3 regions of the Nesterenkonia sp. AY15 genome follow, and region 1 is predicted to be linked to each of the others. Evidence: predicted binding sites of a transcription regulator. Region 1 holds the regulator's gene; each other region holds the start of a gene.

Region 1 (2,267 bases):
AGGTGGATCCGGTTGCCCCGGTCCACGCCTGCCGGGACCTTGACCTTCAGGGACTTGCGCTCGCGCACCCGACCCTGGCCGTCGCACTCCTGGCAGGGGTCCTCGATGATGTTGCCGAAGCCGGCGCAGCGGGCGCAGGTCTGGGTCTGGATGACGGTGCCCAGGATCGAGCGCATCGGCCGCTGGACCTGGCCCTGGCCGTGACAGTCCGGGCAGGTGGTGGGCGAGGTGCCCTTGCGGGTGCAGGAGCCGTCGCAGACCGTGCAGGTCACGGCGGTCTCCAGCTCCACCTCCTTGGTGGTGCCGAACACGGCGTCGCGCAGGTCGATGCGGACCCGGATCAGCGAATCCTGGCCGCGGCGGGTGCGTGAGGCGGGGCCTCCGCCTCCCCCGCCGAAGAAGGTCTCGAAGATGTCGCCGAAGCCGCCGAAGCCGGCGCCGCCTGCTCCGCCGCCGGGGAATCCGGAGCGGCCGTTCTCATCACCGGTGGCGTCGTAGTTCTGCCGCTTCTGCGGGTCGGAGAGCACCTCGTAGGCGCGGCCGAGCGCCTTGAACTGCTCGGCGGCATCCTCGGAGGGGTTCACATCAGGGTGAAGCTTGCGGGCCTGTTTGCGGTAGGCCTTCTTGATCTCTTCGGTGGACGCCGAGCGGCTGACGCCGAGCGCTTCGTAATAGTCAGTCGTCATCTTCAAGGACGTTCACCCTTCGGAGAGAATTCGGGACAGGTAGCGCGCCATTGCGCGCACCGCGGACATGGTGGAGCCGTAATCCATGCGGGTCGGACCGACGACGCCGAGCTTGGCACCTTCGGCTCCCGCCTGGGAGCCATACTCTGCTGCGACGACAGCGGTCTCGATCAGCGAATCATGACTGGTCTCGTGACCGATGCGGATGGAGAGACCGCGTCGGTCCTGCTCCATCTCTGTCAACAGTCGAAGCAGCACTACTTGTTCCTCGAGCGCCTCAAGAATGGGACCGATGGAGGGACCGAGGTCGCGGCCCGACCTGGCGAGGTTAGCAGTCCCGGCCATGATGATGCGATCCACGCGGGAAGACTCGAGGATCGTCTCCACCGCCTGGGCGATGATCGCCATGGACGGCCGCAGCACCGGCTCCACCCGGCTGATCAGGGTGTCGGTGGGCAGCGGCAGGGCAGAGATGGAGCGCTGATGCAGTTCGGTGGAGAGCACCTGGGCGATCCGGTGCAGCGAGTCGTCGCCGATCGCGTCGGCGAGGGTGACCATGCGCTGCTCGACCTTCCCGGAGGAGAGGATCACGATGGCCAGCGCCTTGTGCGAGGACATCGAGACGATGTCGATATGTCGGATCTTCGCGGTGGAGCGCTGCGGATGCTGGATCACGGCGACCTGGTTGGTGAGCATCGCGAGCAGCCGCACGGTGTGCTCGAGCATCGCGTCGTGGTCATCGGCGGTCTCGAGCAGGGTGTCCATGGCGCGCCGCTCGGCGGCCGAGAGCGGACGGACCTCGGTGATCTTGTCCACGAAACGTCGGTAGCCGAGGTCGGTGGGGATCCGCCCGGCAGAGGTGTGCGGGGCGGCGATCAGACCCTCCTCCTCGAGGTGGGCCATATCGTTGCGGATCGTGGCGGGCGAGACCTCCAGGTCATGGCGCTCCACCAGGGCCCGGGATCCGACCGGCTCCCGGGTCTGGACGTAGTCCTCCACGATGGCACGCAGAACCTGCAGACGACGGGTGTCTGACATGTAAGCTTGGCGCCTCCTGAACTTCTGGCACTCTTCGAGTACAAGTGCCAATTCTACAATGGGTGATCATGAGCGCTCCGCACTTCCCCGACTGGCGTCCCTCCTCCACCCTGAACTGGGGTGCCCAGGACCTCTCCCGGCTCCGCCAGAGCCAGCTCCGCAAGGTCTCCGCGATGCCCGCCGACTACGGCGCCGTGATCGAGGAGGTGGAGTCCGGCTGGGTCGGCGCCATCATCTCGGTGGAGGCCTCCGGCGGTGTCCATGTGGTGAGTCTCGAGGACCGGCGCGGCAAGGTCCGCTCCTTCCCGCTGGGCCACGGCTTCCTGTATGAGGGCCAGCCGGTGGAGCTGACTCCCCCCACCCCGCGGGCCGCCGCGGCGAAGCCCACCCGCACCGCCTCGGGTTCGGTGGCGGTGGCGAACGCGCCGGCGCGGGTCGCCCGGGCCTCACGGATCTGGGTCGAGGGCACCCACGACGCCGAGCTGGTGGAGAAGGTCTGGGGCGAGGACCTGCGGATCGAAGGCATCGTCGTGGAGCCGCTGC
Region 2 (2,267 bases), on a different contig from region 1:
ACCTCTTCATTGGGAATCCCCACATGGGCGGTGATCAGCGGCTGCGGGGTCATCTTCTCGTAGACCTTGGTGGTCAGGTACTGCTCGCGCGGGATGAACCGGGTGTCGCGGTTGGTGATGATGCCCAGCAGCTTGGACTCGCCGTCGACCACCGGCAGCCCGGAGACCCGGAAGTGGGCACAGAGCTCATCGAGGTCGGCGATGGTCGCGTCCGGGGTGATCGTCACCGGATCGCTGATCATGCCGGACTCGGAGCGCTTGACCTTGTCCACCTGCCGGGCCTGGTCCTCGATGGAGAGGTTCCGGTGCAGGATCCCGATGCCGCCCTGGCGCGCCATGGCGATGGCCATCGGCGCCTCGGTGACGGTGTCCATCGCGGCCGAGGCCACCGGGGACTGCAGCACGATGTTGCGGGAGAAGCGAGTCGCGGTATCCGCTTCGGAGGGGATCACGTCGGTCGCGCCGGGGAGCAGCAGGACGTCGTCGTAGGTCAGTCCGACGAAGCCGAAGGGATCATGCTCCGCAGCGCCGGCCGCGCTCGTCTGCTGATGAGTTTCAGTCACGGTGGTGCCTCTCGGGGTCAAAAGCGGGTGGCTCAGCGACAAGTCTACGTCCCGTCCACGTCCGCCCGGAGCCAAAGGCTTAGCACTCTGCTTGACCGAGTGCTAAGCCCGTCTATAAAGTTTCACCTAGCACTCGAGACCCTCGGGTGCCAGCTTGTCCGCGGGTCGTCAACCCGCGGATATCAGCCTGACGGGGCACCATCCGGCACCGCGACGACGGTTGGCCACTCCCAAGGCGTGCGACAGATTTCGGCTCGTCGAGCACCCCGGAAGCACCGGGAGGCTCTGCACGGGCCTGTGCTGATAAACCGAATCCACACCACGCAAAGGAGAGTACTGACGTGTCAGTCTCTATCAAGCCTCTCGAGGATCGCATCGTTGTTCGCCCCCTGGAAGCAGAGCAGACCACCGCTTCCGGTCTGGTCATCCCCGACACCGCCAAGGAGAAGCCCCAGGAGGGCAAGGTCGTCGCCGTGGGCCCAGGTCGCTTCGACGAAAAGGGCAAGCGCATCCCGGTTGACGTCTCCGAGGGCGACGTCGTCATCTACTCCAAGTTCGGCGGCACCGAGGTCAAGGTCAGCGGCGACGAGTACCTCGTGCTCAACGCCCGCGACGTCCTCGCCATCATCGAGAAGTAAGAACGGATTGCTGAAGGCTCTTCACAGACCTCATCACGATCCGATTCTCACACTCTCAAAGGAGCAGTAACCCATGGCAAAGCAGCTTGAATTCAGTGATGCTGCACGCCGCGCTCTGGAAGCCGGCATCGATAAGCTTGCAGACACGGTCAAGGTCACGCTCGGCCCGAAAGGCCGCAATGTAGTCCTGGACAAGTCCTGGGGCGCACCGACCATCACCAACGACGGCGTCACCATCGCCCGTGAGGTGGAGGTCGAAGACCCGTACGAGAACCTTGGCGTGCAGCTGGCCAAGGAAGTCGCCACCAAGACCAACGACGTCGCAGGCGACGGCACCACCACCGCAACGGTCCTCGCCCAGGCTCTGGTCAAGGAAGGCCTGCGCAATGTGGCCGCCGGCGCGGCACCGAGTGAGATCAAGCGCGGCATCGAGACCTCGGTCGCCGCCGTGACCCGCCGACTCCGCGAGAACGCTCGCGAGGTCGAGGGCCAGCAGGTCGCCAACGTGGCCGCGATCTCCGCGCAGAACGACGAGGTCGGTGAACTCCTGGCGCGTGCATTCGACGCCGTGGGCACCGACGGTGTGATCACCATCGAAGAGGGGTCCTCGACCTCCACCGAGCTGGAGATCACCGAGGGCATGCAGTTCGACAAGGGCTACCTGTCCCCGCACTTCGTCACCGACCCCGAGCGCCAGGAAGCGATCCTCGAGGATCCGCTGATCCTGATCAACCAGGGCAAGATCTCCAACATGGCAGAGTTCCTGCCGGTGCTGGAGAAGGTCCTGCAGGCCAAGCGCCCGCTGTTCATCATCGCCGAGGACGTCGAGGGCGAGGCCCTCTCCACCCTGGTGGTCAACAAGCTGCGCGGCACGCTCAACGTGGTCGCGGTCAAGGCCCCCGGCTTCGGGGACCGCCGCAAGGCCATGCTCGAGGACATCGCCGTGCTCACCGGTGGACAGGTCATCTCTCCTGATCTGGGCCTGAAGCTCGATCAGGTGGATCTGGAATCACTGGGCACCGCACGTCGGGTGACCGTGACCAAGGACGCGACCACCCTCGTCGAC
Region 3 (2,267 bases), on a different contig from region 1:
GCGACGCGATGGAGGCGGCGTTCTGCAGTGCAGAGCGGGTCACCTTCACCGGATCGTTGACGCCTGCTTCGAGCAGGTTCTCGTAGACACCGGTGGCGGCGTTGAGGCCGTGACCATCGGGGAGTCCGCGGACCTTCTCGGCCACCACGCCGGCTTCCATGCCGGCGTTGATGGCGATCTGCTTCAGCGGGGCCTCCACGGCGAACTTCACGATGTTCGCGCCGGTGGCCTCGTCTCCGCTGAGCTGCAGGGTCGCGAAGGCGCGGGCGCCGGCCTGGATCAGGGCCACGCCGCCGCCGGCGACGATTCCCTCATCCACAGCGGCCTTGGCGTTGCGCACGGCATCTTCGATGCGGTGCTTGCGCTCCTTGAGCTCGACCTCGGTGGCGGCACCGGCCTTGATGACTGCCACGCCTCCGGCGAGCTTGGCAAGACGCTCCTGGAGCTTCTCGCGATCGTAGTCCGAGTCGGAGTTCTCGATCTCGGCCTTGATCTGGGCCACGCGGCCCGAGATCTCGTCGGCTTCGCCGGCACCTTCGACGATGGTGGTCTCGTCCTTGGTGACGACGACCTTGCGAGCGGTGCCGAGCAGCTCCAGAGTGGTGTTCTCCAGCTTCAGGCCGACCTCTTCGGCGATGACCTGACCACCGGTGAGGATGGCGATGTCGGCCAGCATGGCCTTGCGACGGTCACCGAAGCCGGGGGCCTTGACGGCCACTGACTTGAAGGTGCCCTTGAGCTTGTTGACCACCAGTGCGGCCAGCGCCTCACCCTCGACGTCCTCTGCGATGACCAGCAGCGGCTTGCCGGACTGCATGACCTGCTCGAGGACGCCGATGATGTCCTTGACCGAGGAGATCTTGGAGTTGGCGATCAGGATATAGGGGTCCTCCAGGACTGCTTCCTGGCGCTCGGCGTCGGTGACGAAGTAGCCGGAGAGGTAGCCCTTGTCGAAGCGCATGCCCTCGGTGAGCTCGAGCTCGAGACCGAAGGTGTTGGACTCCTCGACGGTGATGACGCCTTCCTTGCCGACCTTGTCCAGCGCCTGAGCGATCAGGGCGCCGATCTGGGTATCACCGGCGGAGATGGAGGCGGTGGCAGCGATCTGCTCCGTGGTCTCGATCTCCTTGGCGGACTTGAACAGCTCGGCGGTGACGGATTCCACGGCGAGGTCGATGCCGCGCTTGAGCGCCATCGGATCGGCGCCGGCTGCGACGTTGCGCAGGCCTTCCTTGACCAGGGCCTGGGCGAGGACGGTGGCGGTGGTGGTGCCGTCGCCAGCGACGTCGTCGGTCTTCTTGGCGACCTCCTTGACCAGCTCGGCGCCGATCTTCTCGTAGGGGTCGTCAAGGGTGATCTCTTTGGCGATGGAGACACCGTCGTTGGTGATCGTGGGTGCACCCCAGGACTTCTCCAGCACGACGTTGCGGCCGCGGGGACCCAAGGTGACCTTGACGGCATCGGCGAGGACGTTCAGTCCGCGCTCGAGGCCGCGGCGGGCCTCTTCATCGAATGCAATAGTCTTTGCCATAGTGGCGTGTCCTTCCTGGACTCGGCTTGTCTCAAGCCGTGGTGTGTGACTGTCAGACGTGTTCGCGTCTGCTGGGTCGAACCATTCCAGGTGCCCGCGACGGACGGCCGTCCCCGCGTCACCGGGAACATCTATATGGCCTCACCTGCTCAGGTTCCTCTAGCAGTCTCGACACGAGAGTGCTAAACCAATTTTTAGCACTCTCCCCTACCGAGTGCAAACCTCTGCGCCGATGGCAGATTGTGCCGCCGCTCTCGCGCAGGAGGGCCGGGCTGGGACGGCGGAGCGGAACTGCCCCTGAACCTGATCTCCCAGCCGCACAGGAACCAGACGGTACCCTTGAGGCGTGATGGAGCATAGAGATTCAGGCGTTGCCGCCGTGTACGAGGTCCGCCCGATCAGCGCAGAGGAGCACACCAGCTTCCTGGCCGACCAGAAGACCGCATCGTTCCTGCAGAACCCGCGCTGGCCCGCGGTGAAGAAGGAGTGGCGGGCCCAGAGCCTCGGAGTCTTCGACGCCAGCGCCGGAGCCGAATCCGCCCCGGTGGCCGCCACGCTGGTGCTCTTCCGTCGGCTCCCGATCCCCGCGGCGGTGCCGCTGCTCGGGAACAAGACGCTCGCCTATCTGGCCGAGGGCCCGGTGCTGGACCCGGCCGCTGATCTGGAGCAGCTGCTCCCGCCGCTGCTCGCCCATCTCAAGGCCTCCGGCGCATTCCTGATCCGCATGGGCCTGCCC

Evidence for each region. Region 1 encodes HrcA, which represses chaperone genes, less so after heat shock. Its sites were predicted from a motif close to TTNGCACTCGNNNNNNNCGAGTGCNAA; they were not measured.
Region 2: the regulator HrcA is predicted to act here: its motif matches at 643-669, upstream of groES (co-chaperone GroES).
Region 3: the regulator HrcA is predicted to act here: its motif matches at 1,726-1,752, upstream of groL (chaperonin GroEL).

Annotation. Positions count from the first base shown of each region.
Region 1 covers NZ_JAJOYV010000007.1:62,064-64,330, forward strand. The annotation lists gene dnaJ (molecular chaperone DnaJ) at 1-686, opposite strand, end outside; gene hrcA (heat-inducible transcriptional repressor HrcA) at 699-1,724, opposite strand; gene LSI54_RS10780 (DUF3097 domain-containing protein) at 1,793-2,267, shown strand, end outside.
Region 2 covers NZ_JAJOYV010000002.1:76,854-79,120, forward strand. The annotation lists gene guaB (IMP dehydrogenase) at 1-563, opposite strand, end outside; gene groES (co-chaperone GroES) at 905-1,201, shown strand; gene groL (chaperonin GroEL) at 1,275-2,267, shown strand, end outside.
Region 3 covers NZ_JAJOYV010000002.1:314,291-316,557, forward strand. The annotation lists gene groL (chaperonin GroEL) at 1-1,531, opposite strand, end outside; gene LSI54_RS05340 (lipid II:glycine glycyltransferase FemX) at 1,881-2,267, shown strand, end outside.